DNA from 3 places in the Neorhizobium sp. S3-V5DH genome. Region 2 is predicted to be linked to each of the others. Evidence: predicted binding sites of a transcription regulator. Region 2 holds the regulator's gene; each other region holds the start of a gene.
What was found. The regulator LexA, encoded in region 2, represses DNA repair genes until DNA is damaged. The targets are predictions, from matches to a motif close to TGTTCNNNNTGTGTTCNG.

Region 1: a site for LexA is predicted at 4,337-4,354, ahead of radA (DNA repair protein RadA). Genes of this name have one in related genera too.
Region 3: a site for LexA is predicted at 2,418-2,435, ahead of EDE09_RS19960 (ATP-dependent helicase). Genes of this name have one in related genera too.

The regions. Positions count from the first base shown of each region.
Region 1 covers NZ_SMCL01000004.1:294,752-304,654, reverse strand. The annotation lists gene EDE09_RS09435 (SDR family NAD(P)-dependent oxidoreductase) at 1-475, opposite strand, end outside; gene purF (amidophosphoribosyltransferase) at 571-2,073, opposite strand; gene EDE09_RS09425 (CvpA family protein) at 2,222-2,809, opposite strand; gene radA (DNA repair protein RadA) at 2,896-4,299, opposite strand; gene alr (alanine racemase) at 4,401-5,564, opposite strand; gene EDE09_RS09410 (amino acid ABC transporter permease) at 5,726-6,385, opposite strand; gene EDE09_RS09405 (amino acid ABC transporter permease) at 6,382-7,053, opposite strand; gene EDE09_RS09400 (transporter substrate-binding domain-containing protein) at 7,124-7,921, opposite strand; gene EDE09_RS09395 (replicative DNA helicase) at 8,075-9,577, opposite strand; gene EDE09_RS09390 (class I SAM-dependent methyltransferase) at 9,806-9,903, opposite strand, start outside.
Region 2 covers NZ_SMCL01000022.1:31,119-41,021, reverse strand. The annotation lists gene kdsA (3-deoxy-8-phosphooctulonate synthase) at 1-684, opposite strand, end outside; gene EDE09_RS22920 (VOC family protein) at 689-1,561, opposite strand; gene lexA (transcriptional repressor LexA) at 1,764-2,483, shown strand; gene EDE09_RS22910 (ComEC/Rec2 family competence protein) at 2,464-4,995, opposite strand; gene gltA (citrate synthase) at 5,282-6,571, shown strand; gene lpxB (lipid-A-disaccharide synthase) at 6,600-7,778, opposite strand; gene EDE09_RS22895 (LpxI family protein) at 7,778-8,659, opposite strand; gene lpxA (acyl-ACP--UDP-N-acetylglucosamine O-acyltransferase) at 8,666-9,481, opposite strand; gene fabZ (3-hydroxyacyl-ACP dehydratase FabZ) at 9,478-9,903, opposite strand, start outside.
Region 3 covers NZ_SMCL01000016.1:57,754-67,656, forward strand. The annotation lists gene EDE09_RS19945 (metal-dependent hydrolase) at 143-1,027, shown strand; gene EDE09_RS19950 (class I SAM-dependent methyltransferase) at 1,038-1,856, shown strand; gene EDE09_RS19955 (DUF1328 domain-containing protein) at 2,098-2,271, opposite strand; gene EDE09_RS19960 (ATP-dependent helicase) at 2,469-4,541, shown strand; gene EDE09_RS19965 (DMT family transporter) at 4,578-5,459, shown strand; gene EDE09_RS19970 (DUF1003 domain-containing protein) at 5,502-6,218, opposite strand; gene EDE09_RS19975 (ABC transporter ATP-binding protein/permease) at 6,220-8,016, opposite strand; gene EDE09_RS19980 (TetR/AcrR family transcriptional regulator) at 8,170-8,805, shown strand; gene EDE09_RS19985 (HlyD family efflux transporter periplasmic adaptor subunit) at 8,802-9,767, shown strand; gene EDE09_RS19990 (ABC transporter ATP-binding protein) at 9,764-9,903, shown strand, end outside.

The DNA.
Region 1 (9,903 bases), on a different contig from region 2:
TGGCATAGGCGCCCCAGAAGGCGCGGGGATTGCTGGCGACGCCGGACGACAGGATGAGCGCGCGGCCCGCATCCGATTTCGTCAGCAGTGGTTCGACCGAACGGATCAGCCGCCAGGTGGCCGTGACATTGGTCAGCATCACCTTTTCGAAGACCTTCGCCTCGATATGGCCGAGCGGCGAAATGACGCCGAGAATGCCGGCATTGGCCATGAGAATGTCGAGCTTGCCCCAGCGCTCAAAGATCGAGGCGCCGAGCCGGTCGATGGCGCCCATGTCGGTAAGGTCGAAGGGGACCAGCGTGGCGGTGCCGCCGACCGCCTTGATTGCATCGTCGAGCTCTTCGAGCCCGCCGACGGTGCGGGCGGTCGCGATCACATGCGCGCCGGCCTTGGCGAGCGCCAGCGCGGTGAAATAGCCGATGCCGCGCGAGGCGCCGGTGACCAGCGCGATCCTGTTCTTCAAGTCAATGTCCATCTCGTCACCTCACCCTGTCGCGGCATAAAAAAGAAGGTTGCGTTGCCGCAGCCTTCTAGAGCGTTCGGTGCGAAATGCAAACGGGTCCGTTTGTCTCAGCCGTTGCTGGCGAGAACCGAAACCTTGCGTCCCATCGTTTCGCCATCCTTGTCCAGCAGGCGGGTCGGATAGTCGCCGGTAAAATAGTGGTCGGTAAACTGCGGACGCGCGTCGTTCCGGTCCTCGCCGCCGACGGCGCGGTAGAGGCCGTTGATCGACAGGAACTGCAGCGAATCGGCGCCGATATACCGGCACATGGCTTCCAGGCTGTCATACTGGTTGGCAAGCAGCTTTTCCCGGTCCGGCGTGTCGATGCCGTAGAAATCCGGGTAGAAGATCATCGGGCTTGCGACGCGGAAATGCACCTCCTTGGCGCCCGCATCGCGGATCATCTGGACGATCTTCAGCGAAGTCGTGCCGCGCACGATCGAATCGTCGACCAGCACGACTCGCTTGCCTTCGATCATCGCGCGGTTGGCGGAGTGCTTGAGCTTGACGCCGAAGGCGCGGATCTGCTGCGTCGGTTCGATGAAGGTGCGGCCGACATAGTGGTTGCGGATGATGCCGTATTCGAACGGAATGCCGCTTTCCTGAGCGAAGCCGAGGGCTGCAGGCGTGCCGCCATCCGGCACCGGTACGACGACATCGGCGTCGACCGCCGCTTCCTTTGCAAGGTTGATGCCCATGTTCTTGCGCGCGACATAGACGCTGCGGCCGCCGACCACCGAATCCGGCCGGGCGAAATAGACATATTCGAACAGGCAGAGCCGTTCGGATTGGCCGTTGCCGGCCTTGCGGGCATCGATGGTAATCGAGCCGTCAGACTGGATCTCGCAGATGATCACTTCGCCGTTCTCCACGTCGCGGACGAACTTCGCGCCGATGATGTCGAGCGCGCAGGTCTCCGAGCAGAAGATCGGCTTGCCATCAAGCTCGCCCATCACGAGGGGGCGGATGCCGGTGGGATCGCGGGCGGCGATCAGCTTGGTGCGGGTAATCGCCACCATGGAATAGCCGCCTTCCATCTGCCGGATCGCGTCGATGAAACGGTCGGCCGTCGAGGCGTATCGGGAGCGAGCGATGAGATGCAGAACCACTTCCGTATCGGAGGTGGACTGACAGATGGCGCCGCCTGCAATCAGCTGGCGGCGGAGCGTCAGGCCGTTGGTGAAATTGCCGTTATGGGCAATCGCGATGCCGCCGACTTCCAGTTCGGCAAACAGCGGCTGCACGTTGCGCAGGGCCACTTCCCCAGTGGTCGAATAACGGACATGGCCCATGGCGATGTTGCCGGGAAGACGGGCAAGCGTGGCGGGGTCGGTATAGTGGTCGCCGACAAGGCCCATGCGCCGTTCCGAGTGGAACCGCAAGCCGTCGAAGGAGACGATACCGGCGGCCTCCTGGCCGCGATGCTGGAGGGCGTGCAGACCGAGCGCTGTCAGCGTTGCCGCATCCGGATGGCCGAGAATCCCGAAGACGCCGCATTCCTCGCGAAGCGTATCGCCATCCCACTCGTTGACCTTGTTGTCGGCGAACGTCTCAGAAACCGGCTCTCTCATCTGGCCCTTATCCCTTTCGGACGATTTGTCCCTTCGGAAAATGGAAAGGCGGGCCGGAGAAAATTCCCCGAGCCCAGCCTGTTTTGCACTTTATGCGAATGATACCACAAATGGTGACGTTTCGCGCTGCATCAAGCGCAAGATAACGTCAATTATTTGTTGCCGGCGCATCTTCCGCCGGTGGTTGCTCCTGGGCGGGCGCGCCTTCTGTGGGCGCCGCCTCGCGGCCGAGGATGCGGGCGCGGATCTGGGGCTCGATATCGTCGGGGAGCACCGCCTCGAGGCGCGCGACGAGCGTATCGAGGAAAGGCTTCGACTTCGCCTGTGTGACCCATTCCGGCTGCGAGCGCACATCGACGAGCCAGTTCCAGAAGGCGACGGCGACAACGAGAAGAAGGATGCCGCGGGCGGCGCCGAACAGGAAGCCGAGGGTCCGGTCGAGCGCGCCGATACGGCTGTCGATGATGAAATCGGCAATACGCGAGGTGATGAAGGAGATGACGATCAGCGCAAGCAGGAAGATGATGCCGGCGGAGGCGGCGATCGCGATGCGATCATCGGTGGTGTAGTTCTTGGCGTAGGGCAGAAGCAGCGGATAGAGATAATAGGCTGCGGCGACCGAGCCCACCCAGCTTGCGATCGACAGCACTTCCCGCGAAAAGCCGCGAACCATGGCGAGCACGGCGGAAAACAGCGTCACGCCGATGACAATACCGTCGAAAATCGTGATGGGCATATAAGAACTACTCCAGACTTGCCGAATGCGCGACAGCCCCCGCTGTCTCGCAGCCGTCATACAACAGCGGACCTGTTAACGGAAGATCAATCATCTTCCGGTGTTTGGCGCAGCTTCGACGAGGAACCTGCGATCCGAGACACCAGGTCCGGCAGGTCTTCGATGGTGACCCAGCGTCCGTTCGCGCCCTTTGGCACTTCGGCGGACGTGGCCGGCAGCATCGCACCCGCAAACCCGAGTTTTTCCGCCTCCTTGAGCCGCTGGGCGGTCTGCGAAACCGGCCGCACCGCGCCCGAGAGGCTGATTTCGCCGAAATAGACACAATCGGCGGGCAGGGCAAGCCCGGCAAGTGACGAGACGAGCGCCGAAGCGACCGCAAGATCGGCGGCCGGTTCGGAGATGCGATAGCCGCCTGCCACGTTCAGATACACGTCGTGCTGGCCGAGCCTGACGCCGCAATGGGCCTCCAGAACCGCGAGAATCATCGACAACCGCGACGAATCCCAACCGACCACGGCACGCCTGGGGGTTCCGAGCGATGTCTGCGCCACGAGGGCCTGCACCTCCACCAGGACGGGGCGCGTTCCCTCCATGCCGGCAAAAACGGCGGCGCCGGGCGCCTTGGCATTGCGCTCGCCGAGGAAGAGTTCGGACGGGTTCGACACCTCCCGCAGCCCCTTATCGGACATTTCAAAGACGCCGATCTCGTCTGTCGGGCCGAACCGGTTCTTGACCGTGCGCAGGATGCGGTAGTGATGGCCGCGGTCGCCCTCGAAATAGAGGACCGCGTCAACCATGTGTTCGACAACCCGCGGCCCGGCGATCTGGCCTTCCTTGGTGACGTGACCGACGAGGACCATCGCAGCGCCCGTCTGCTTGGCGAAACGGATCATCGCCTGGACGCCGGTGCGCACCTGCGTGACGGTGCCGGGCGCCGAATCGGCCGTATCGCTCCAGAGCGTCTGGATCGAATCGATGATCACGAGATCCGGCCGCTTGCCCTCGGCGATCGTTGCAAGAATGTCTTCGACATTGGTTTCGGCGGCGAGCAGCACGTCGCTGTCGGCGGCTGAGAGCCGCTGGGCGCGCAGCCGCACCTGCGCCACGGCCTCTTCGCCGGACACGTAGATGATCCGGTGGCCGCGGCGGGAAAGGGCGGCCGCCGCCTGCATCAGCAACGTCGACTTGCCGATGCCCGGATCGCCGCCGATCAGGACGGCCGAGCCCCGTACGAAACCGCCGCCGGTCGCTCGGTCGAGTTCGGAAATGCCTGTATGGATGCGGGGAGCTTCCTCAGTCTCGCCGGAAAGCGTAGTGAGTGAGACCGCACGGCCCTTCTTCGGCACCTTGCCGGGACCGCCGCCGATGCCGCCCATCGGATCTTCCTCGACAATCGTGTTCCACTCGCCGCAGCCGTCGCACTTGCCGGCCCAGCGGTTGTGCACCGTGCCGCAGTTCTGGCACACGAATTGGGTTTTGGGTTTTGCCATGAAGTAGCCGCCGCTTTCGATAGTCACGTTTTCCGCGCAGAACAAAAGCGGAACAGATGCTTTTAATCTTGAAATCCCTTCACTGGCAAGAAGATTTGCGGTTATTCGGGATAGATGTACCGCCGCTCGTAACGCAGCCCCAGGCTGGTGAGGAGCTCGTAGCCGATCGTGCCCGCCGCGCGGCCGACGTCGTCGAGCGGCATGTTCGGGCCGAAGAGTTCGACATAGTCACCAGAGCGGATTTCCGCTGCCGGAACGTCCGTCACGTCGAAGATCGTCAGATCCATGGTGATGCGGCCGACGACCGGCACCTTGCGTCCGGCGACGAAGCCGAAGGCGCCGTCCTTGACGTTCTGGCGAAGCGGCACCCCGGAACCGGAAAGCGAACGCAGGTAGCCATCGGCATAACCCGCGGCGACGATGGCGAGCCGGCTGTCGCGCGAAAGCTGATAGGTGCCGCCATAGCTGACCGTCTCGCCCTCTTTCGCGTCACGGATCTGGATGATACGCGCCTCAGCCTTGGCGACCGGTCGCATCGGATTTTTCCCGCCATTCACGGCTTCCCCGCCGTAGAGCGCAATGCCGGGCCGGGTGAGATCGAAATGATAGTCAGAGCCGAGAAAGATCCCGGCGGAGGCTGCAAGACTTGTTTCGATACCTTCGAAAGCGTCGGCAACCCTTCGGAAGGATTCCAGTTGTTTCTGGTTGAGCTCGGAGGAGGGCGTGTCGCCGCTATGGAGGTGCGACAGCACCAGCACTGGCGAAAAGCTCGCCGGCCGCGACACGTCGTCGGTAAAGGCGATCGCGTCCTCGAGCGGAATGCCGAGCCGGTTGAAGCCTGTATCCACCTGAAGCGCGCAAGGATGATCGCCGTGTTCGGCGGTGACCGACATCCAGAAAGCAAGCTGCTCTTCGGAGACGAGCACGGGCACGAGGCCGTTCTCGAAGAACAGCTGCTCCTGGCTGGGCCAGATGCCGGAAAGCACATAGATCCGCGCATCCGGCGCATAGGTGCGGAGCGTCACGCCCTCCTGCACCACCGCCACGAAGAAGTCGCGCGCGCCGGCTTCATAAAGCGCCGTGCCGCAATCCTCGATGCCGAGGCCATAGGCGTCCGCCTTGACCACGGCGGCGGTGCGGGCGGAGCCGGAGCGGCGCGCCATCTCCCTCCAGTTGTCGGCAAGCGCGCCGAGATCGACCGTCAGCCGCACGGGCGCGATCTCGAAGTCGTCTGCTTCGGCGAAGGGATCATCGGGATTGGTCATCGGTCGGTGTTCCATGCGGCGGTGTGTCCTGCTGTGGCTCAAGCCTGAACTATCCGTTCACGTCAAGGTGGAAACGCCGAATGAGGTCTTTTCGCGACCACTTGGGAAGCCAGCGCGTTATTGTTCCTGCAAAGTCACGAAGACCTGTGCGGCTACGGCAGTCAGCGGGTCGCATAGGCGGCCGCAGACCGGCGTTCCAGATGTTTGCTGAATTTCGACAACGGAAAACATACCGCAAAGTAGATGAGCGCCACGAAGCCGTAGACCACGAACGGCTGGAAGGTGGCATTGGTGACGATCGTGCCGGCCTTCGACAGTTCGACAAAACCGATGATAGAGGTGAGCGCGGTTCCCTTGATAACCTGGACAGAAAAGCCGGCCGTCGGCGGTATGGCGATCCGAAGCGCTTGGGGCAGAATGATCAGCCGCATCTGCTGGAAATGGTTGAGGGCGAGGCTCTGTCCTGCCTCCCATTGCCCTTTCGGGATGGATTCGACGCAGCCGCGCCAGATTTCGACGAGGAATGCCGCGGTCCAGCAGATCAGCGCCGCGCCCGCCGCCAGCCAGGCCGGCACGTCGATGCCAAATAAGCCGAGACCGAAAAAGGCCAGGAACAACTGCATCAGCAGCGGGGTGCCCTGGAACAGCTCCACATAACCGCGTGCGAAATACCGACCGACGGGCGACTTTCCGATTCGGAGAAACAGGATCGCTAGACCGAGAATGCCACCGCCGAGGAAGGATATGAGGGACAGCACCAGCGTCCAGCGGGTGGCGAGCAGCAGGTTGCGCAGGATGTCCCAGGTCGTAAAATCGCTCATCGGGCGGCCACTTTCGGAAAGATCCAGCGGCCAACCTGATTGAGCAATTGACGCAGTGCAATGGCAAACAGCAGATAGATCGCGGTGGAAAGCATATAGGCCTCGAAGGCCCTGAACGTGCGCGACTGGATGAAATTGGCCGCGAAGGTCACGTCCTCGGCGGCGATCTGCGAGACGACCGCCGATCCCAGCATGACGATGACGATCTGGGAGGAGAGCGCCGGCCAGATGCGCTGCAGGGCAGGCACCAATATCACGAGGCGGAAGGTTTGCAGGGGCCTCAGCGCCAGCGCCGCGCCGGCCTCGAACTGGCCCTTTGGCGTAGCCTCGATGCCGGCCCGGATGATTTCGCAGCTATAGGCGCCGAGATTGATGATCATCGCGAGGTTTGCTGCCTGCAGTTCCGAGAGCTGAACTCCGACAGACGGCAGGCCGAAGAAGATGAAGAACAGCTGGATCATGAAGGGCGTGTTGCGGATCAGTTCCACATAGGTCGCCACCGGCGGGCGGAGCATCTCCGGCCCCAGTGTCCTGATCCAGGCGCACAAGATCCCGAGAAAGACGCCTGCCACCGCGCCGACCAAAGTCAGTTCGACGGTGACGAAAAGACCCTTCAGGATGACGGGACCGTAGTCCCAGATCCAGCCGAAATCGAAGATATAGTGCATGGCGCCCGCCCGTGTCGGTAGATCGGTCCGCCGCCTAAGCAAACAGGCGGCGGCAGTCCGAGGAAAAAGATCAGAGATCCGCGGGCAGCGAAGTCCCGAGCCACTTTTCGGCGATCTTGTTCAACGAGCCGTCGGTCTTGGCGGCGGCGATGATGCCGTTGACCTTCTCGAGCAGAGCGGGTTCGTTCTTGCCGAGGCCGATATAGCAAGGCGAGTTCTTGATAAGGAATTTCGGTTCCGGACGCTTGGGCGGGTTCCGTTCAAGAATAGCCGCGGCGACAACATTGCCTGTCGCGACGGCTTCTACCTGGCCGGACAGGAAGGCGGAAATCGTGCCGTTGTTGTCTTCGTAGCGCTTGATGGTGGCGCTTGCCGGAGCGACTTTCGTCAATTCGAGATCTTCGATCGCGCCCCGCGTTACGCCGATGGTCTTGCCTGCCAGATCCTCGGTGGACTTAATCTCCAGTCCTGCCGGTGCAAAGACGCCGTTGTAGAACGGTGCGTATGCGGTGGAGAAATCGACGACCTTTTCGCGGTCTGGATTCTTGCCGAGGCTCGAGATCACCAGATCCACTTTGTTGGTCTGCAGATAAGGAATGCGGTTCGCGCTCGTCACCGGCACGAGCTCAACCTTCACGCCGAGTTTTTCGGCTATCAGCGTCGCCATATCGATGTCGTAGCCCTTCGCGGTCATGTCGGCGCCGACGCTGCCGAAAGGCGGGAAATCCTGCGGTACCGCGACGCGCAATTTGCCGCTGGACTTGATAGTCTCCAGCGCATCGGCAAGCGCCGGAAGCGGCCCTGCAAGAGTGGCGGCGATAACGGCGGTTGCCGCCAAGGCGCGTGAGATGAAGGTTCGACGTTGCATGAATGCTCCCCTGTTTGATCTGGAAACAGGAAGAGCAATCCTCATGCCAATTGCATTAGCGACAGCCAAATTGCCGGCAATCGCGGGGAACCCGCAGCTTACGAAAGGAATGCATGGTTCCTGGTGCTTAATAAACAGGCAGGCCGGCCGCCATCAGTGCTCTTCGTACTGCGTGAAGCTCGGGTCCGCGAGGTCCGCGAAACGAGTATATTCCGACTGGAAGGCGAGTTTGACGGTGCCGGTCGGTCCGTGGCGCTGCTTGGCGATGATCACATCAGCCGTGCCCTTCACCTTGTCCATATGCGCTTCCCATTCCGGATATTTCGGATCGGAAATGTCGCGTGGCTCCATGTTCTTCACATAATATTCCTCGCGGAACACGAACAGCACCACGTCGGCGTCCTGCTCGATCGAGCCGGATTCGCGAAGGTCGGAGAGCTGCGGGCGTTTGTCGTCGCGGCTTTCCACCTGGCGCGAAAGCTGCGACAGCGCGATGATCGGCACGTTCAGTTCCTTGCCGAGCGCCTTTAGGCCGGTGGTGATCTGGGTGATTTCTTGGACGCGGTTCTCGCCGGATTTGCCGGAGCCGGTCATCAGCTGGATATAGTCGACCACCAGGCAGTCGAGGCCACGCTGGCGTTTCAGCCGGCGGGCGCGGGCGGAAAGCTGGGCGATCGAGATACCGCCGGTCTGGTCGATGAAGAGCGGCACCTTCTGCATCATCTGGGAGCAGGCGACGAGCTTTTCGAAATCCGCTTCGGTGATATCGCCGCGGCGGATCTTCGACGACGAGACTTCCGTCTGCTCGGAAATGATACGGGTGGCGAGCTGTTCGGCCGACATTTCGAGCGAATAGAAGCCAACGACGCCGCCGTTCCTCGCCTTGAAGGAGCCGTCCGGCTGAACTTCCGGCTCGTAGGCGGCGGCGATATTGTAGGCGATGTTGGTGGCAAGCGAGGTTTTGCCCATGCCAGGGCGTCCCGCAAGCACGATCAAGTCGGAGCGCTGCAGCCCGCCCATCTTGTTGTCGAGCGACATGATTCCGGTCGAGATGCCGGAGAGATGACCGTCGCGCTCGAAGGCTGCTCCTGCCATGTCGATGGCGAGTGCCACGGCATCGTTGAAGGACTGGAAGCCGCCGTCGTAGCGACCGGTTTCGGCAAGCTCGAAGAGGCGGCGTTCGGTATCCTCGATCTGCGTCTGCGGCGGCATGTCGAGCGGCGCGTCATAGGCGATGTTGACCATGTCCTCGCCGATGGTGATCAGCGCGCGGCGCAGCGCCAGATCGTAGATCGCCCGGCCATAGTCCTCGGCGTTGATGATCGACACCGCCTCGGCGGCGAGGCGCGCGAGATACTGGGCGACCGTCAGGTCGCCGACCTTGTCGTCGGCGGGCAGGAAGGTCTTGATCGTCACCGGGTTGGCGGTCTTGCCCATGCGGATGATATCGCCGGCAACCTCGAAGATCCTGCGGTGCAGCGGCTCGTGGAGATGGACCGGCTTCAGGAAGTCCGAGACACGGTAATAGGCGTCGTTATTGACCAGGATCGCTCCGAGCAACGCCTGTTCGGCCTCGATATTGTTCGGTGCTTCCCGGTAGTGGGGCTCCGCGTCCTTGTTGCTGATCGCCGTCAGCTTGCGTGCTACGTCCTGCATGTTACCCAATCAGGTCTTTTTTGAATCGGCGCGATCCTACAGCAGTTTGCGGCGGATGAACGGACCGCCCGAAGATAATTTCCAGAATCCGACGATCTCCACAGTCCCGCTTCGAGTTTGTGGATAACGCGCTGCCAATCGAGCAAGATGATTTGACCGTGACAAAACGGTCATCCGCCTCGCCACGGTCTTTTTAAAATAGGCCTTCCGCAGATTCGCGACAAGGCATCATTGCGTATTGGAAACGGCAATCCCTGCGATATGGCGTCCCAGGAAGCGCATGCGGCCCGCAAAGTCATTTTCGATCAGGGACTCTATACCGAAGC
Region 2 (9,903 bases):
AGTCTCCACGAATTCCCGCTGGCCTCCCGTGGAGCCTCCCTGCCCGCCCGGCTGCTGAACCGAATGGGTGGCATCGAACACAACCGGCGAACCCATGGCCGCCATGATCGGCAGCGACCGCATGTCCGAAACGAGCGTATTGTAGCCGAAGGAAGCGCCGCGCTCGCACAGCAGCACGTTCGGATTGCCGCTCTGGGTGAACTTGGCAAGCACGTTCTTCATGTCCCAGGGGGCGAGAAACTGGCCCTTTTTGACGTTGATGACGCGGCCGGTCCTCGCGGCGGCGACAAGCAAATCCGTCTGGCGGCAGAGGAAGGCCGGTATCTGCAGTATGTCCACAGTGCCTGCGACCATCGCACATTGTTCTTCGGTGTGGATGTCGGTCAGAACGGGGAACCCGAATTCCTTCTTCAGATCGGCGAAGATTTCCATGGCGTTTTCCAGCCCGATGCCGCGCTTTCCCGAAATCGAGGTGCGGTTTGCCTTGTCGAAGGACGACTTGTAGACGAGGCCGATGCCGAGCTTGCCGCAGAGTTCCTGGAGCGTGCCGGCGATCATGAAGGCATGGTCGCGGCTCTCCATCTGGCAGGGACCGGCGATCAAGGACAGGCGCGCATCCTGTGCAAAAACCACCTGGCCCTTTCCTTCGCCGACTAGGACGCGTGGATTGGCAGAAACTTCCATAAATCTATTCCTCGAAGCCGAACAAAACACCCTGGCCGGGTGCCGCCTGGACCAGAACGCGGCCTTCGCGGCGGACGAATGCCACGTCATTAGCAGCAAGGATGATCTCTGTCACGGCAAGATCGGCCGTCTTGAAGATGACGGCTCGGCCGTGCAAACCATCTGCACCAGCGACCGGCGGGAGCGCAAATTCCGCCTCCAGATCATCATTTCCCAAAATGCGAATCCGCGCGTTTGCGGCGGCCAATTTCAGAAAACCGGGCTCCACCTCCCCCCGGGCCATCAACACTTCCTCGACCAGAGGGGCGAAGTCGGACGGCGCTTGAGCGGACAGGATGACCTCGCTCAAACCGACAACCGTATTGGCGTGCCGCTCCAATTCGCCTCGGTCGGACGGCAGCGGAGCAAGGCGCTGAACGGAGAACAGGAAAAATTCGGGCGCCCGGTCATCGCCTGCAAATGCCAGCCGAAAGCTCGCCTCTGTCTCGGAACCGTCAGGCATCCTTACCGTGCGCGAAAACTCCAGAATGTCGCCGGCGGAAATTCCGCGCAGCCTGAACCGGGCATGATCGGCGACGGCATCCTGCGACGCGACGACCAGGGCAGAAAGCCCCTGCCTGTTGCGCCCTTTTCGAAAGGCGAGATCGCGCGCGGTAAAGACATTGCCCCGCTTGGCGGCAGCGCTCGCGTGACGGCGGTTGGTGATCGCCAGTGGCTCCAGATAGGTACCATCCGAGAAGAACACACAAGCATTGGCAGTGCCGAAAGGATGAAATGCATCCGGTGCGACAGTAAATCCGAGATCGGAGAGCCGCGAACGCGCGAACGCAAGGTCCGCCACCGGCAGTACGAGATGATCGATCGATCTTGCGTTCAAGCGAGGCCCCCAGGAATTTCAGAATCGCAAAGCTAAAATGGCAGCGGGCACGCCGTGCGCAAGTGGTAACGAAGCAGATATCTTGCAGACATCTATGAAGAAAAAATCATCATACTTCACGAAAATTTAGGGACTTGCGGAACACATATGGAACATATAGTGTCCGTTCTTGATTTGTTTCCGACTCTTGAGGGTGCCGAAAATGCTCACGCGCAAACAGCAGGAATTGCTTCTGTTCATACACGAACGGATGAAGGAATCCGGCGTACCGCCCTCCTTCGACGAAATGAAGGATGCGCTCGACCTTGCGTCCAAGTCGGGTATTCACCGGTTGATCACCGCGCTCGAGGAACGCGGCTTCATCCGCCGCCTGCCGAACAGGGCGCGCGCCCTGGAAGTCATCAGGCTGCCGGAAGCCTATGCGCCCAGCATTCAGCCGCGCCGGGGCTTTTCGCCCAGCGTCATCGAAGGCAGTCTTGGCAAGCCGCAACCGGCTGCCGCCTCTGCGAAGCCCCCCGCCAACGACGATAGTTCCAACTCAACCACGGTTCCCGTCATGGGCCGCATCGCGGCCGGCGTTCCGATCTCGGCGATTCAGAACAATACGCACGACATCGCCGTCCCTGCCGAGATGCTCGGGTCGGGCGAACATTATGCGCTGGAGGTCAAGGGCGATTCGATGATCGAGGCCGGCATCCTCGACGGCGATACCGTAATCATCCGCAACGGCAATACGGCCAATCCGGGCGATATCATCGTCGCATTGGTGGACGAGGAGGAAGCGACACTCAAGCGCTTCCGTCGCCGCGGGGCGTCGATCGCGCTGGAAGCCGCCAACCCGGCCTATGAGACGCGGATTTTCCCGCCGGACCGGGTCAAGATCCAGGGTAAGCTTGTGGGTCTCATCCGCCGCTATCATTGACCAGTTTGCCCAGCGGTTCCGGCAGGGATGAGCTGAAGATCTGGCGCCGCCAGTCGTAATGGCGATGGCGGGTCCATGGGCGGTCTTGGCCAAGGAGCGCTGCACGAAGCCGCCAGCGGTGGATGTCCGCGGAACCATCAAAAAACAGTTCGAGCGCTCCTGCGATCCTCAGCGCGTTGCCGTTGATCATCAGGGCTCCGGAACGGCAGCGGTCAAACCTGGCACGTGGAGCGACGACGATATGCGCAGCGTCGCAGGCGACGCCGGCATAACGCGCGTCCTCCACATGAACGACTACAGCGCCTGCGGCGGTTTTTGACGCGCACCAGGCTCGCGGGGTGCAGATGAACCGGCCGACCGGTACCTGCTTCATCCCGCGGCTTGACGTTTCTCTCTCCTCCGTCGTCAATTCAGCACGCTCGCCGAGACTGTTCGAAGGCAGCGGATTTCCTCCGGACTTTCCCTCCGGGAGCCTGTCTCCGGCCGGAGACTTGTCTTTCGCTGGCAGCAATTCCGGTTTCACCGGGTCCCCCAGCAGAAGCGCCCGCTTCCATTGATCATAGACAAATTCCGCGGGACGGGTGCGATTGGTGGCGATGCCATTACCATCTGTCAGGGCAATCATGGTGCCATCCTCGGAGATCAGGAGATCCGGAAGGGATCTCGACCGCTCCTGCCATGACAGCAACAAGCCGGCCACCAATAGAGGAATACCCAAGTATCTGAGCCGGGTTCTCAGTAGCGTCAGCAGAAGAAAGCCTGCCGTCGAGACGACCAGGAACCAGGGATGCTGGCGGCCGATGCCTACATCGCCGCCCCAGGCCGCCACATGCCTGGCGATCGCAATCACCGCTTCCAGGCCGAGGCCCATGAGCTTCAGGAACGGCCCATCGAGCCCGAAGGGCATCAGCAGCATGCCGATCAATCCCGCCGGCATGACCACGAAGGAAATGACCGGCATGGCGGCGAGATTGGCCGCAAGCCCATAAGTCGCGATGCGGTGGAAATGCTCGACAGAGAAAATCGCGGTCGATATGCCCCCAATCAACGAGGTCACGAAGATGCCGGCGGTAAAATTCCAGACCGCCGTGATCGGCATGACCACCGGGTGACGAAACGGCAGAGGCTCCGGGTCATGTTTTTTCGACCGATGCTTCCAAAGCGCGTAACCAGCGACCAGCGCGGCGGTGGCGGCAAAGGACATCTGAAAGCTCGGCCCAAGGATTTCCGAGGGAGATACGGCGATAATGACCAGTGCGGAGAGGGCCACATTGCGCAAGCTTATGGACGGCCGGTCGAAGAGGACTGCAACGAGCATGACTGCCATCATGATATAGGCCCTTTCGGCGGAGACGCCGAAGCCGGAAATGAGATAATAGGCGGTCGCCATGGCGAGAGCACCCAAGGCGGCAAGCTTCTTTACCGGGAAGGACTGGGCAAATCGTGTGAACAGCGAGAGGATAGTGCGTACGCCGACGAAGAAGATACCCGCAGCCAGCGCCATATTGAGCCCGGAGATCGCGACGATATGGGCAAGGCCGGAAAGCCTCAGCGCTTCGACGGTCTCCTCGGAAATCGCCCGCCGCTCATCGGTGACGATCGCGGCTGCGAAGGCGCCCGCGTCGCCGGGCACTGTCGCGCGGATCTTACCGCCGATCATGCTGCGAAGATCGAAGAGCCAGCGCTCGATATCCGAGAACCATCCATGAGGATGTCCGGCGTCGCGGCTCCCTTTCGGGGCTCCATAAAAGAAACCGACGGCGCCAATCCCATCGAAATAGGAAGAGAAGGCGAAATCATTGAGGCCTGGAAGCGCCGGTCCCGATGGCGGCGATAAACGAACCCTGCCGCTGATCGTATCTGCCGTCTGCACCGGCTCGTGACGCGCCCGCGCAAGCAGCGAAACGCGCTCCGGAGAGCGCCGGATTTCAGGACCCGAGGTACGCTCGACACGTACGATATAACGCCACCGGCCGCGGGCATCGATCTCCCTTCGTTCGACCACACCCGTCAGCTCGGTCGTAACCGGGGAATCGAGAATAATGGTGCCTCTTCGCCAGGTCTCCAGTTCGGCAAGCATCATTCCGCCGAGAAAAAGCGCGACAGCGGGAGGAAGCACACGCAAGGCGCCGGACGCATGACGCATGACGACTGCGTGCGTCACACAGATGAAGAAGGCCGCGAGGAGAGACCAGAACGGAGGCGTGGCAGGCAGCGAGAACCAGACAGCCGCCCCGGCACCGACGAGGACCGGTACAAAAAGAAACCCATGCCCGTGTGCTGCCTCCTCCTCCAGCATGCCGGGGAGGCTGAGGCGCAGCCGGCGGATTCCCCGAGACAGCCAATAGCCGCGGGTATAGGTCGCGGGACGGTTCCCCAGACGCGGGCGACGATCCGGAAGAGGCTCCAAAACATGCGACCCGGATTTGCCCGCATCTGGCAAAAAGCGGGCCTGCCGGAAGATCGCTCCCCTGCTCTCCACCAATTTCGGAAACGCTGTGTCTTCCGACATGAAACGCCCGCCCCACCTTGCCCCGCATGAGCGACAATACAACCTGCGCGTTTCCTCAGGCGTCGTCAACTGGCGGCGAAAACCAAGTATTCCCAAAGGACTCAAGTGAGTTGCACCGGAAAGTTGGGCATCCAAGTATGTGCCGCTGCCTCTTATCGTGCCGCGCTGCACAAAATGCTACCAAGGACTGCTTGGCATGAGCTTTCGGATCATATAGCAAAGCATGGACGCTTAATTCTTGTGGCGCTTTTTAGGCGCCACGCCGCCAAAAGGTTGGAGGATCAGCATGACGGGCAAAAGCGCAAATATGGCACTCGGCGACAAGCATGTCGACCTGCCGGTAAAGTCCGGCTCGATCGGTCCTGATGTGATCGACATCGGCTCGCTTTACAAACAGACCGGTGCCTTTACTTATGATCCGGGCTTCACCTCGACGGCATCCTGCGAGTCCAAGATCACCTATATCGACGGCGATGCAGGCATTCTTCTGCATCGCGGTTATCCGATCGAGCAACTCGCCGAGCATGGCGACTTCCTCGAAACCTGCTACCTGTTGCTCTACGGCGAATTGCCGACGGCTGCCCAGAAGAAAGACTTCGACTACCGCGTCACCCATCATACGATGGTCCACGAGCAGATGAGCCGTTTCTTTACCGGCTTCCGTCGCGACGCGCATCCGATGGCCGTCATGTGCGGCTGCGTTGGCGCGCTCTCGGCTTTCTATCACGACTCCACGGATATCACCGATCCGCATCAGCGTATGGTTGCCAGCCTACGGATGATCGCCAAGATGCCGACGCTCGCGGCGATGGCCTATAAATACCATATCGGCCAGCCGTTCGTTTATCCGCAGAACAACCTGGATTACGCGTCCAACTTCCTGCGCATGTGCTTCGCCGTGCCCTGCGAGGAATATGTGGTCAATCCGGTGCTTTCGCGCGCCATGGACCGTATCTTCATCCTGCACGCCGACCATGAGCAGAATGCGTCCACCTCGACGGTCCGGCTCGCCGGCTCTTCCGGCGCCAACCCGTTCGCCTGCATTGCAGCCGGCATCGCCTGCCTCTGGGGTCCGGCGCATGGCGGTGCCAACGAGGCAGCGCTCAACATGCTGACGGAAATCGGCTCGGTCGACCGTATTCCCGAATACATTGCCCGCGCCAAAGATAAGAGCGACCCGTTCCGGCTGATGGGCTTCGGCCACCGCGTCTACAAGAACTACGATCCGCGCGCCAAGATCATGCAGAAGACGACGCACGAGGTTCTCGGCGAACTCGGTCACAAGGACGACCCGCTTCTGCAGGTCGCCATGGAGCTGGAACGCATCGCGCTCACCGACGAATATTTCATCGAGAAGAAGCTTTATCCGAATATCGACTTCTATTCGGGCATTACGCTGAAGGCGATGGGCTTCCCAACCACGATGTTCACGGTGCTCTTCGCGCTTGCCCGTACCGTCGGCTGGATCGCCCAGTGGGCGGAAATGATCGAAGATCCGGAACAGCGCATCGGCCGTCCGCGCCAGCTCTATACCGGCGAACCGCAGCGCGACTACGTGCCCGTCTCCAAGCGCTGAGCGAGGCGCCTCCCAAACAAAAAACCGGTCAGCGATGACCGGGTTTTTTCGTATCCAAGACTTGCAGAACGATGCCGGCCGCCGCTTCGCCGGGTGGGACCGGCACCTGCAGACGCTGCCAGGTGAGATCGAAACCCTCCATCATCGCCTGGCGTTGGGTGGTATCGGAGGCGAGGCGTTCGGCCCAGCGGCACAGACTGCCAGGACGTACGACATCGTTTATATATTCCGGCACCACCGGATAATCGGCAATCAAATTGGGCAGCGCGCCCGACCAGATCTTGATGCGCTTGGACATCAAGGTGATCAGCCAGTCGGCCTTGTAGGCGGACACGACCGGCACGTTCGACAGGCCAAGCTCAAGAATCACCGTTCCGGATGCGGCGATGGCGGCGTCCGCATCGGCGAAAGCGGCCCACTTGCTCTGCGCGTCGACCGTGATCTCCGGCTTGATCGGCAAGGTCGCGGCAATCTCGCGCACCAGCTTCTCCTGACGGGGTACCGTCGGCAACAGAAAACGCGCGGGACCGTTGCGGGAGACGAATTCACGGGCGGCCTCCCCAAAGACCGGCAAAAGCGCCTTGATCTCTGCAGAGCGCGAGCCGGGCAGAAGCAGGATTGTCTTTTCTTCGTCCTTCCCCTTCACCGGGCGTTCCGCGCGGATGCTCCGCACCCGCAGCAGCGCCGGATCGTCCGTCAGGCGGTGGCCGACGAAAGTCGTTTCCGGCCCGCCAAGCCTCTTCATCGCCTCCGGCTCGAACGGCAGGACAGCCAGAACGTGATCCACATAGGCAAGCATGGCGCTTGCCCGGTATTCCTTCCAGGCCCAGACGCTCGGGCAGACGTAATCCACGATCGGCATGTCAGGCAGAGCGGCTCGAACCTTCTTCGCAACCCGGTGGGTGAAGTCCGGACTGTCGATAATGACAAGCACATCCGGCCTGGCTGCAATGATCGCATCGGCGGTCTGATTGATCCGCTTGATCAGGTTCGGCAGGCGGGCAAGCACCTGGGTCAGTCCCATGATCGACAGTTCGGAGAAATCGAAAAGCGAAGCAAGTCCCTGCGCCGCCAGTGCGTCGCCACCGACGCCTACCAATTCGACCGGTCCCGCATGAGCCGCTTTCAGCGCGGCGACCAGATCGCCGCCCAGGAGATCGCCAGAGACTTCACCGGCGATGACGCCGATCTTCAAGCTCTTCACCATCACAGTCCTCCCTGCGGCAGACCAAGGTCGATGCCGCAGACGAAGATACCTGCAGCATCCGCAGCGGCAATCATCTTCTGTTCCTCGAGCACCAGAGCCCGCCCGGCCTCAACGGCTATGCCCGCAAGCCCTGCCTTCACAGCATTCTCCACGGTGGAAGGACCTATTGTGGGAAGATCGGCACGCATATCCTGCTGGGGCTTGCACAATTTCACAAGAACACCCTTGCGGCGGGCGGAGATTCGTCCCTCGGCGCGCAACGCGGCAACGCGCTCGAGCATCCGATCGGTTCCTTCGACACCTTCGAGCGCAACGACGCGGCCGCCGACACTCACGCTTCCCTGGCCAATATCGAGCTCACCCAGCCTACGTGCGGCTTCGGCCGCCTTTTCGATATCGCGAATATCGTCCTGCGAAGGAGTATAGGCCCCGAGCTTACCGGTTTTCGCCAGAAGCCCCGGCGCAACCTCATGGGCGCCGATGACGCGGCAGCCCTGCGCTTCGATAATGCCAATGGCCACCTGCAGCAGCGCGTCATCTCCACCGGAGACGAGGGTGCGGAGCAGGAGGGGCAGCTTGCGCAGCACCTTCCAGTTCGGACGGATATCGCGCCAATCGGGCCGTCGGGTCACACCGCCGGACAACACGACCCTATCGATGCCATTTTCCTGGAAGATCTGCTCGAAGCTTTTGATATCTGCAATGCTGGCCGTCGCCGTTTCGAAACCGTCGAAACGCTGATCGGACTCATTGCGCAGCGAGATGATGAAAGGGTTTTCTCCTCCCTCCCGCGCGGCTTCGGCAAGATAGATGGGAAGAAATCCGTTCCCCGCGATGATCGCGAGCCGCCCCTTTGGCGCAAGGCTCGGGACGCCCCGCATGGCCGCTCAGCTCTTGCTGCGGAAGGGAGACGAAAGGGCGCGTTCGCTGTCGGCAGCGATGAAATCAAGGATCTCCATCACTTCCTTGCAATCGGCATAATCCTCGCGGATTGCCGCCGCATTGTTGCGGATGTTCCCTGCGCCTTCAAAGATCTGCTTGAAGGCGCGGCGTACGGTATGGATCGTGGCACGCTCCACGCCCGCACGTGTCATGCCGACGACGTTCAGGCCGCCCAGGATACCGGGATTGCCGTTCAGCATTCCATAGGGGATCACGTCGTAGTTGACGGCCGAAAGCCCGCCGATGAAGGCCTGGCGGCCGATGCGGGTGAACTGATGCACCGCACAGCCGCCGCCGAGAATTGCCTTGTCTCCCACATGAACGTGGCCGGCCAGCATGACATTGTTCGACATGATGATGTCGCTGCCAAGCTGACAATCATGCGCCACGTGGGAATTGGCAAGAAAGAGGCAATTGCTGCCGACCACGGTCTTGCCGCCGCCCCCGACGGTGCCGCAGTTCATGGTCACCCCTTCGCGCATCGTGCAATTATCGCCGACGGTGAGCGAGGAATCCTCTCCCGCTTCGTGGAGGCTCTGCGAAACGCCGCCGATAACAGCCATCGGGAAAATGCGGCAATTGCGGCCGATCTCCGTATTGCCGGTCACCACAGCGTGCGAGGACAGTTCGACGCCATCCTTCAGCACCACGCGCGAGCCCACATGCGAAAACGGCCCGACAACGACATTCTCGCCGATCACGGCGCCGTCCTCGACCACAGCAAGGGGATGAATCCGCGCGCTGGCAGCAATCTTGCTCATTCCGCGTCCTTACGCACGATCATCGCGCCGATATCAGCCTCTGCGACGAGCGCACCGTCGACCTTGGCGTCGCAATGAAACTTCCAGATATTGCCACGCTGCTTCTGCTTCGTGACGTGGTACTCCACCCGATCCCCCGGTATCACCGGCTTGCGGAAGCGGGCGTTGTCGATCGTCATGAAATAGACCAGGTTGCCGCCCTCGCCTTCCTTGCGCGCGCAAATCGCGCCGGCCGTCTGGGCCATGCCCTCGACCAGGAGCACGCCCGGCATGATCGGTCGGTCCGGGAAATGGCCGGTGAAATGCGGCTCGCTGGCGGTCACGTTCTTGATGCCGATCGCGGAGTTGTCACCATCGATTTCGACGATCTTGTCGACCAGAAGAAACGGGTAGCGATGCGGCAACAGCTTCATGATTTCCTG
Region 3 (9,903 bases), on a different contig from region 2:
ACGCAATTTCGGTATTGGGTCGGCAACGGACAACGATGATCTTGCCCTGCCGCTTGCCGATCTGCAATAACGCGGGGGACAGTGGTTGCAGTCCGGCGGGTCGCGGTGCACCGGCGTCCGGTTTCGAACAAACAGGTGGATAATGGCAGGATCGAGCAGCTTTAGTGAGCATGCGGCGGGAGACGAAGCAGACATCATCCCACGCGACATCCGCTTCGGAATTTTGGAAAACGCCACGCGGCACTGGTATGACGGCGACATCATCAAGACGGTGATGGCGGACGGTCTTTCCATCTTCCTGCCGGAAGGCGAGCGCTATTTCATCCGCTCCCTGAAGCACTACGCGTCGAAGCTCACGGATCGGGAGCTGGCGGCGGAAATCAACGGCTATGCGGTGCAGGAAGCTTTCCATACCCGCGAACACGAAGACTATAACAAGGCCATGGCGTCGCTCGGCTATGACGTCGAGGAAATGGAAAAGCCGGTCCGTTTTGCGCTCGGGGTCGCCAAGAACCCGCTGCACCGGCTGGCCGTTACCTGCGCCATCGAACACCTGACCGCAACCTTGTCGACGGTGACCCTGCGCCGCCCGGACCTTCTGGAAACGGCAGCGCCAGCCTACCGTCGCCTGTGGATGTGGCATGCTCTGGAGGAGCTCGAGCACAAGGCGGTGGCGCTCGATGTCTTGAAGGCGGTGACGCCAGATCTGCCCGGCTGGAAACGCTACCTGCTGCGGGTCTCGGCGATGAATGCCACGGTCATTCCATTCCTGCTGATCTTTCTGCGAAATACGCGGCTTTATGCCCGCACCGACGGCGTCAAGACCGGCATCCGCTTCTGGCTGCGCTTCATCTGGGTCGTGTTCTTCGCCCCCGGCTTCTGGCGGCGCTGCATGCCCCTGGTGTTGAAATATTACCTGCCGGGTTTCGATCCGAAGAACAGCGACGATGCCGAACTGGTGCGCAAGGGGCGGGCCTGGCTTTATCAGGATATGCCGCCGGCAGCCGCTGCCGCGCCGGCTCAGTAGGACCGAGACCATGGCAAGAAACATGTTCTCCAATGTCCTGAACGCGGTCGAGCGCGGCGCCTTTCCGCGAACCCAGAAATGGGCATGGCGCGGCGTTTACAACATCTTGTCCCGGTTCTGGCGGGACGACGACTGGCGTTTCATGAACTACGGCTTCATGCCCGAAGGCGCCGCCTTTCCGCTGAAAGCGGAAGACGAGCCCGAACGGGCCTTTATCGGCCTCTATCATCAGGCGGTCGAAGGATTGCCGCTGGCAGGCGCGCGGGTTCTCGAAATCGGTTCGGGGCGTGGCGGCGGATCGCGTTATATCGCGCGCTACCATGCGCCGGCGAGCGTCGTCGGCCTCGACTACTCGCCGGAGACGGTGCGCCTTGCGCGGCGGCTGAACGCCGACACGGCTTCGCTTTCCTTTGAAGTCGGCGATGCGGAGCGACTGCCTTTTGCCGACGGCTCGTTTGACGTGGTCGTCAACATCGAATCCTCCCATTGCTACGCAAACGTCCCCGCCTTTGCCAGCGAAGCGGCCCGCGTGCTTGCGCCGGGCGGCTGGTTCACCTTTGCCGACATGCGGCCAAAGGGCAAACTTTCCGAACTCGACCGTCAGCTCTCCGTACCGGGGCTTGAGCTGGTGGCGGAGCGCAGCCTTTCCGTAGGCGTCGTTGCGGCGCTTGACGCGGCGGAAGCGAGAAAACGCGAACGCATCGGCCGTGCCCGGCTGATGCGGCGCTTCATGACCGAATTTTCAGGAGCGCAAGGCTCGATCCTCTATAAGGGACTTTCCGGAGGCGGCGTTGTCTACGTGGCCCGCCGCTACCGCAAGACGGCGTGACCGGCTGCAAATTGTTGCGGGCAACCGTACCGAATCACCCGGAACCAGCCTCGCCGATCGCCGCTGGATATGCGAAATGTCAGTTCATCCGCGTCAGCTGGCGCGGATTTTCCCCAACTGCCCTGCCCGTATCTCGGCGGGGCTTTTTCTTTTCCGGCGTCCACAGATACGAAACGCGGAGAGGGCCGCGATGGGCACCTCCCCGCGTCCGCCGAGGGATCGGGATGTCGCGTCGGAAGGCCTAGGTCAATGCGGCGCCGGCCATCAGCGCCAGCACGAGGAAGACCAGGAAGATGACGAGCGCGATGAAGAACAGGATCTTGGCGATGCTCGCGGTTGCGGCCGAAATGCCGGAAAAGCCGAGAAAGCCCGTGATCAGCGAGATGACCAGAAAAATAAGTGCCCACTTCAGCATGGAGTTATTCCTTCGCGTTGATGGGCGGATAACGTGAAAAAAGGTTCCAAGGTTCCAATCCGGCGTAAACCTCTGCAGTTGCCTGAAAAGCGGGAGGCAGGAAGACGGAAAGGAAGGCGAAGCCAAGCGAATCAGCTAGAGCTAATTCGAACACATCGGGAACGGGCTCAATCAGGAACGGCCCAATCAGGAACGGAATGTCGGTCGCCTATCTGGAAAAACTCAACGATGCGCAGCGCCGGGCGGTGGAGCATGGCTCGGACGTGCCGAATGGCGGACCAGCGGGCCCGCTTCTGGTGATTGCCGGCGCGGGCTCTGGCAAGACCAATACGCTTGCCCATCGCGTCGCGCACCTGATCGTCTCCGGCGCCGACCCGCGCCGCATCCTCCTGATGACCTTTTCCCGCCGCGCGGCCTCTGAAATGGCCCGGCGCGTCGAGCGTATCTGCTCGCAGGTGCTGGGCGCCAAGTCGGGGATCATGACCGATGCTCTCGCCTGGGCAGGCACCTTCCACGGCATCGGTGCCCGGCTGCTTCGCCTGCATGCGGGTGAGATAGGCCTGGATCCGGATTTCACCATCCACGACCGGGAAGACTCCGCCGACCTGATGAACCTTGTCCGCCACGAGCTCGGCTTCTCGAAGACCGAAAACCGCTTTCCGACGAAAGGCACCTGCCTCGCCATCTATTCCCGCGCCGTCAATTCCGAAACGCCGCTGGACGAGGTGCTGAAGCTTCACTTCCCCTGGTGCTCCGCCTGGGAAAAGCAGCTCCGCGAACTGTTCGCGACCTATGTGGAGGCCAAGCAGGCCCAGAACGTCCTCGATTACGACGATCTCCTGCTCTACTGGGCGCAGATGATCAGCGAGGCTGCAATCGCCGAGGATATCGGCAGCCGCTTCGACCACGTTCTGGTCGACGAATACCAGGACACCAACCGCCTGCAGTCCTCGGTCCTCATGGCGATGAAGCCCGGCGGGCGAGGTTTGACGGTCGTCGGTGACGATGCCCAGTCGATCTACTCCTTCCGCTCCGCGACGATCCGCAACATCCTCGATTTCCCGGCCTCCTTCGATCCGCCGGCCAATATCGTAACCCTCGACCGTAACTACCGGTCCACGAATACGATCCTCGCCGCCGCCAACGGCGTCATCGACCTCGCCCGCGAGCGGTTTACCAAGAACCTCTGGACCGACCGACAGTCCGCGGAGCGCCCGCGCTTGGTCGCCGTCAAGGACGAGACCGAGCAGGCGAACTACATCGTCGAAAAGATCCTCGAAAACCGCGAAACCGGGATGACGCTCAAACAGCAGGCCGTGCTTTTCCGCGCCTCGCACCATTCCGGTCCGCTGGAAGTGGAGCTCACCCGCCGCAACATCCCTTTCGTGAAGTTCGGCGGCCTGAAGTTTCTGGACAGCGCACATGTGAAGGACATGCTGGCTGCGCTGCGCTTTGCCCAGAACCCGCGCGACCGGGTCGCCGGCTTCCGGCTGATGCAGCTCATCCCCGGCATCGGCCCGCAGACGGCAGGAAAAATCCTCGACGCCATCGCTGCCGATCCCGAACCGCTCGCCGCATTGCAGGAAATCCCCACCCCGCCGCGTTCCGGCGAGGACTGGCCGGCCTTCGTCGACATGCTGGCGGCACTGCGCAAAAGCGGCGCCGGCTGGCCTGCCGAGATCGGCCTTGCCCGCCAATGGTACGAGCCTCATCTCGCCCGTATCCACGAAGATGCCGAGACGCGGAAAGCCGACCTCCTGCAGCTCGAACAGATTGCGTCCGGCTATAATTCCCGCGAACGTTTCCTCACCGAACTGACGCTCGATCCGCCCGATGCCACGAGCGCCGAGGCTGGGACGCCGCTGCTTGACGAGGATTACCTGATCCTCTCCACTATCCATTCCGCCAAGGGCCAGGAATGGCGGTCGGTGTTCCTTCTGAACTGCGTCGACGGCTGCATCCCGTCCGATCTCGGCGTCGGCTCGACCGCCGAGATCGAGGAGGAACGCCGCCTGCTCTATGTCGCGATGACCCGGGCGAAGGACCACCTGCACCTCATCACCCCGCAGCGCTTCTTTGTGCACGGCCAGGCGTCGCAGGGCGACAAGCATGTCTACGCCGCTCGCACCCGCTTCATCCCGGCAACGCTGCTGCAATTCTTCGAAACCGCCGCCTGGCCGGTCGTCGCACCCATGTCCGACGCCGAACGCCAGGCCCGCCATCAGGTGCGTATCGACGTGACTGCCCGCATGCGGGGCATGTGGCGCTAGGCTTTCGCCTCCGTCCTGCGTCCAGAGGAGACATCAGTGAACAATAGTCCGTCGAACATGAAGGCTGCGGCCTGGATGATGGCTTCGATCGCCCTGCTTCTGCTGATGGCCGTCTCGGGGCGTGCGATAACGCGTGAACTCGATGTCTTCCAGGTCATGGAGATGCGTTCCGTGATCGCGTTTTTCATGCTGCTGCCGTTCGTCTTTCGCGAAGGCGGCATACGGGCGATGCGCACGTCGATCCTGCCGAGCCATATCGGCCGCAACGTCGCCCACTATATCGGCCAGTTCGCGTGGCTGATGGGCCTCACCCTGATTCCGATGGCGCAGGTCATCGCCATCGAGTTCACTGCGCCGATCTGGGCAGCCCTGATGGCCGCGGCCTTTCTCGGCGAGCGGTTGACATGGCGCAAGGGCGTGGCGATCCTGTTCGGCGTCGTGGGCGTCGTGCTGATCGTCCGGCCGGGAGCAGCCCCACTCAACCCCGGTCACCTGGTCGTACTTGGAGCCGCCTTCGTCTTCGCCATATCCTTCATCATGACCAAGCTCCTGACGCGCACGGACAGTGCGACGAAGATCATCTTCTGGATGCTCATAATCCAGTCGGTGGTCGGGCTCGTACCGGCGCTCCGGGTCTGGGTCTGGCCATCCGCAGAAATGTGGCCGTGGATCCTCGTCATCGCGTTTTCAGGCACATTTGCCCACTATTGCATGGCCAAGGCTCTCTCCCACGGCGACGCGATGACGGTCATGCCGATGGACTATCTGCGGGTTCCGCTGTCGGCGCTGCTCGGATATCTGCTCTATGCCGAGGCTGTCGATGGCCTGACGGCGCTGGGCGCTGCCTTGATTCTTGCCGGTAACCTTTTCAACCTGCGCAGGCCGAACGCCAACCGCATCCAGTGCACGCCGACCTGATGATTTTGCGCCGCCTTCCGCGGGCCGGCATCATCAAAAGAGCTACCCCCTCTGGGTATCGCCCCGCTCCAGAAGGTCGATCTGGATCTGCTGCAATTCGGCCAGCCTCTCCCACTGATGGGCCATCTGATGGTCGATCTTTTCGTGCAGCTGGCGGATTTCGAGTTCGGCGCGCAGGTTGATCATATAGTCGTTTTCGGCGCGCCGCCTGTCCTTCTCCTCCTGCCGCCGCTGGCTCATCATGATGACAGGCGCCTGCAGGGCTGCAAGACAGGACAGGACAAGGTTCAGCAGGATGAAGGGATATGGATCGAAAGGCTCGGCAAAAAGGCCGGAGACGTTGAGCGCCATCCAGGAAAAAAGCACGCCCATGAAGAACAGGATGAAGGTCCAGGAGCCGCCGAACGAAGCAACCCGGTCGGCTGTCCGCTCTCCCAATGTGGGTTTGCGCTCCAGCACATTGGCAGCGCTGCTCTGCACTGTGGAAACACCCTTCTCGAAACTGTCGAGCACCTGTCTGTCGAGTTCGGAAAGCTCTCCGCGCTCCTCCGCGAGCAGCTTTTCCACATAGCGGCGGCGATAATGGGCGAGATCTTCGTCGCAGATCAGGCTTTCGGTCCCGCAATCGGCGACTTCGGCGGCAATCATCTCGTGCAGGCCCGGCCTGAGCTGACCGATCTTGCGAAGCTTCGGCAACGGAAAGGCTCGGCCGCAGACAACACACTGCGCCGTCCTGTTGGTTCCCGGATGGCGGCTCATGTCATGCCTCTTCCTTGGCTTCAGCTGCCTTCTGGGAACCCTTGCCGTTTTGCTGCAATGGCGACAGATGGAAAATCGTCGGCGAGAACTTTTCAAGATAGTCCTCGGCGCGGCCGATATAGACCAGGGTCGAAGTGTCGAGGCCGGCAAGCACGTCGAGCATACGCTCCCGCGTTTCCGGCTCCAGGCCTTCCAGCACGTCGTCCATGATCACCCATTCGGGTTTGCGCAGCACGGCATTGGCAATCGAAAGAAGCGCCTCCTCATCCTTGTCGAGAACCCTGTCCCATCGCTCCACATCGTTCAGGCGATCCACGAGCCGGTGCAGCCCGACTTTTTCCAGCGCCTCGGCCAGCGCTTTGTCGCTGCCATCCGGCAGGCCGGTGGGATAGGTCATCGCCTCTTTGAGGGTCGCTGTCGGCAGGTAGCCTTCCTGAGGCAGGAAGACCATGCCATCCCTGGGCGGCAGGCCGATCTCGCCCCGCCCCCACGGCCAGATGCCGGCGAGCGCCTGGAAGAAGAGATGCCGGTCGGCGCCCGGATCGCCGTTGATCATCACCCGCCCGCTCGGCCTGATCACGCATTCGCCTTCCCTGAGACGGATGCCGTGCCCCGCCTCGCCGCGGTCGGGGTCGCCATAGACCATTACGCCGCACAGGCGGATGCCCTGCGCATCGGATTGTTCGCGATAGGTGAGCAGTTCACCTTCCACAGCCGGCGTGTCCATCGCAAGCAACGCGTTGCGGAAGGAGGAGACGCGTGCCAGCGTGGCTTTCCAATCGGCGATGACCCCGAAATTGTTGACATACCACCTGAGCGCCAGATTGACCTGGTTGAACGCGCCGACGGCCATCATCAAGCCGCCGAAGGAAAGCCCGCCGGAGAAATACATCGGCGAGGCGATGATGATCGGAGCGACCAGCGCCAGCCAGCCGAAGCCTGCGGAAACCCAGGTCAGGTTGGTAAGCGCCCAGGCGACTTGGCGAAGCATTTCGAGCACGTTGTCGATCGCCAGGTGGACCCGGCGCAGCTCGCTCGTTTCGCCGCGGGCAAGCGTGATCGGCTTCATGTTCTCGTTGGTGCGCATCAGCACCGCGCGCAGGTCCGCCTCGCGGGCGTAACGGTCCGCGTTGAGCCGCGGCAGCCGTTGTCCCACGATATTGCTGAGCATCGAGCCGATCACCGCATAGAGGACCGTTGCCCAGACCATATAGCCCGGGATCGAGATGCTTCTGTCGCCGAAATGGAAAACGAAGTCGGACGAGATGGCCCAGAGCACGCCGATGAAGCTTGCCAGAAGAATCGTGGAATTGACGAGCCCGATCGCCAGGTTCGTGGTGTTCTCCGCCAGGATTCGGGTATCCTCGTGCAGCCGCTGGTCGGGATTGGCGGCGATCGCGCCGGCGCTCGTGAGCTTCAGCGCCCGCCCCGGCACGAGCCAGACATTCGCCAGATCTCGCGCCAACCCTTCCCGCATCCGCATCGCCGTGATCTGGTTGAGCCATGCCTGGATGACGTTGAGAAGCGTCAATGTGAAGGCGAGTACCGCGAACACGACGAGCTGGTTCAGAAATTCCGGCATGTCGCGCCGTTCGAGCGAATCGTAAAAAGGCCCGTTCCATACGTTGAGGCGGTATTGGGCATAGGTCGTGGAGAAGATGACGATCAAAAGCGCCGCCGTCAGGACAAGCACCCGATTGCGGACCGGCGCTGCCCAAAAGGCGCCAATCATCATTCGAAGCTGTCCGCTCAGCGGCAACTCATAGGTCTGAGGCCTTGCCTCCGGAATTTCAGCCATTCTCCGTATCTCGCCCTCGAACGCCTTTCACTCAGAACCCTCCGTCCGCTTCATTATACTGCACCTACCCCTACCACCACCCTAATGACTTTTGTTTGCAAAATCCTCCAATAGGTGATAATGACCGACCAGTCAGTCATATTTGGAATCGCGATGGCCGAGAAACGAAGAGAGAAGCGGGATCCGCAGCAGCGCCGGGCCGAAATCCTTGCGTCCGCCTTTGCCTGTTTTGCCGAGCGGGGCTTTGCCGCCACCCGGATGGAGGATGTCGCAGCCCGCGCCGGCATCGCCAAGGGCACCGTCTACCTGCATTTTCCGGACAAGGACGCGCTGTTTACCGAACTGGTGTCCGGTGTCGCCTCGCCCATCCTCGGCCAGATGGGCGAATTCGTCGCGAACGAAAGCATTACGCCGCGCTTCGCGGTCTCGATGTTCTACGCTCTCTTCAGGCGGGAGGTGCTGGAGACCGATCGCCGGCATCTGCTGCGGCTGATCCTGGCGGAGGGACCGATGTTTCCAGCCGTCGCGGAATTTTATCACCGGGAAATCATCTCCAGGGGGCTCGGCGTGCTGCGCATCCTGCTCGGCCGCGCGGCCGCCCGCGGTGAGCTGCGCAACCCGAAGATCGTCGAGACGCCGCAGCTCGTCATGGCCCCGCCCCTGCTCTCGATCATCTGGACGACGCTTTTCGAACCCTACGAACACCTCGACACACAAAAGCTCTTCGACACGTTTCTCGACACGCTCTTCGTGCCGGCTGAGGACCTCTCGGAAGGAGGCACGCAATGAAGCGGATATTCGTCATCGCACTCTTGGCCGGTATCGCGCTTGCCGCCCTGCCCTTCCTTTTTGCAGAGAAGAGCCCGCGTCCGTATCAGGGCTGGGTTGAGGCTGATACGCTCTTCATCGGCGCGGAAGGCACGGGCCGCCTGGAAAGGGTCGACGTGCAGGAAGGCGGCACCGTCGCTGCAGGCAACCCGCTCTTCAAGCTGGAGACATCGAGCGAAGAGGCGGCCGTCGCCGCGGCCCGTGCAGCGCTTGCACGCGCACAGGCCGAGCTCGACCTTGCCGAAGCGGCCCAGAAGCGGCCGGAAGAGATTGACGTGCTGCGCGCATCCGAGCGCGAGGCGAATGCCAGACTGGAACTCGCCAAACAGGATCTCGACCGGACCCGCGTTCTCGCCGAGCGCGGCACCGCCACACAGGCGAGCCTCGACGCGGCGATCGCGACCGAAGCCGCCAACCGTGCCGCGCTCGACAATGTGCGCAGCCAGATCACGCTCGCCCATCTGCCGGCGCGCGAACAGACGCTCCGCCAGGCAAAGGAATCCATGGCTGCGGCCAAGGCCGAACTCGCCTCGGCGCAAGCAGCGCTTGCCCGCCGCGCCGTCGCCGCGCCCGCCGCCGGCAGCATCGAAACCCTCTATTATCGCCTCGGCGAGGTCGTACCGGTCGGGCGACCGATCGTGGCACTCCTCCCGCCCGAAAACGTCCGCATCCGCTTCTTCGTGCCTGAGACCGAAATTGCAGCGCTGTCCCTCGGCCAGCCGGTCCGTGTCACCTGCGACGCCTGCCGGCCGTCGGATGCGAGGATCAGCTTTATCGCGAAAACTGCCGAATACACGCCGCCGGAGATCTACAGCCTCGAGGAACGAGCAAAACTCGTCTATCGCATCGAGGCAATTCCCGCCGATCCTGCAACGCTGCGTCCCGGCCAGCCGGTCGATGTTGCCGCAGGAGCCCGGCCATGACCGCAACCGCCGAGTCCCCCGAAACCGTCATCGACGTGCATCATCTGACCAAGAGCTTCGGCGGCCGCAAGGTGGTCGACGATGTCTCCATGTCGGTGAGGAAGGGCCGCATCCACGGTTTCCTGGGCCCCAACGG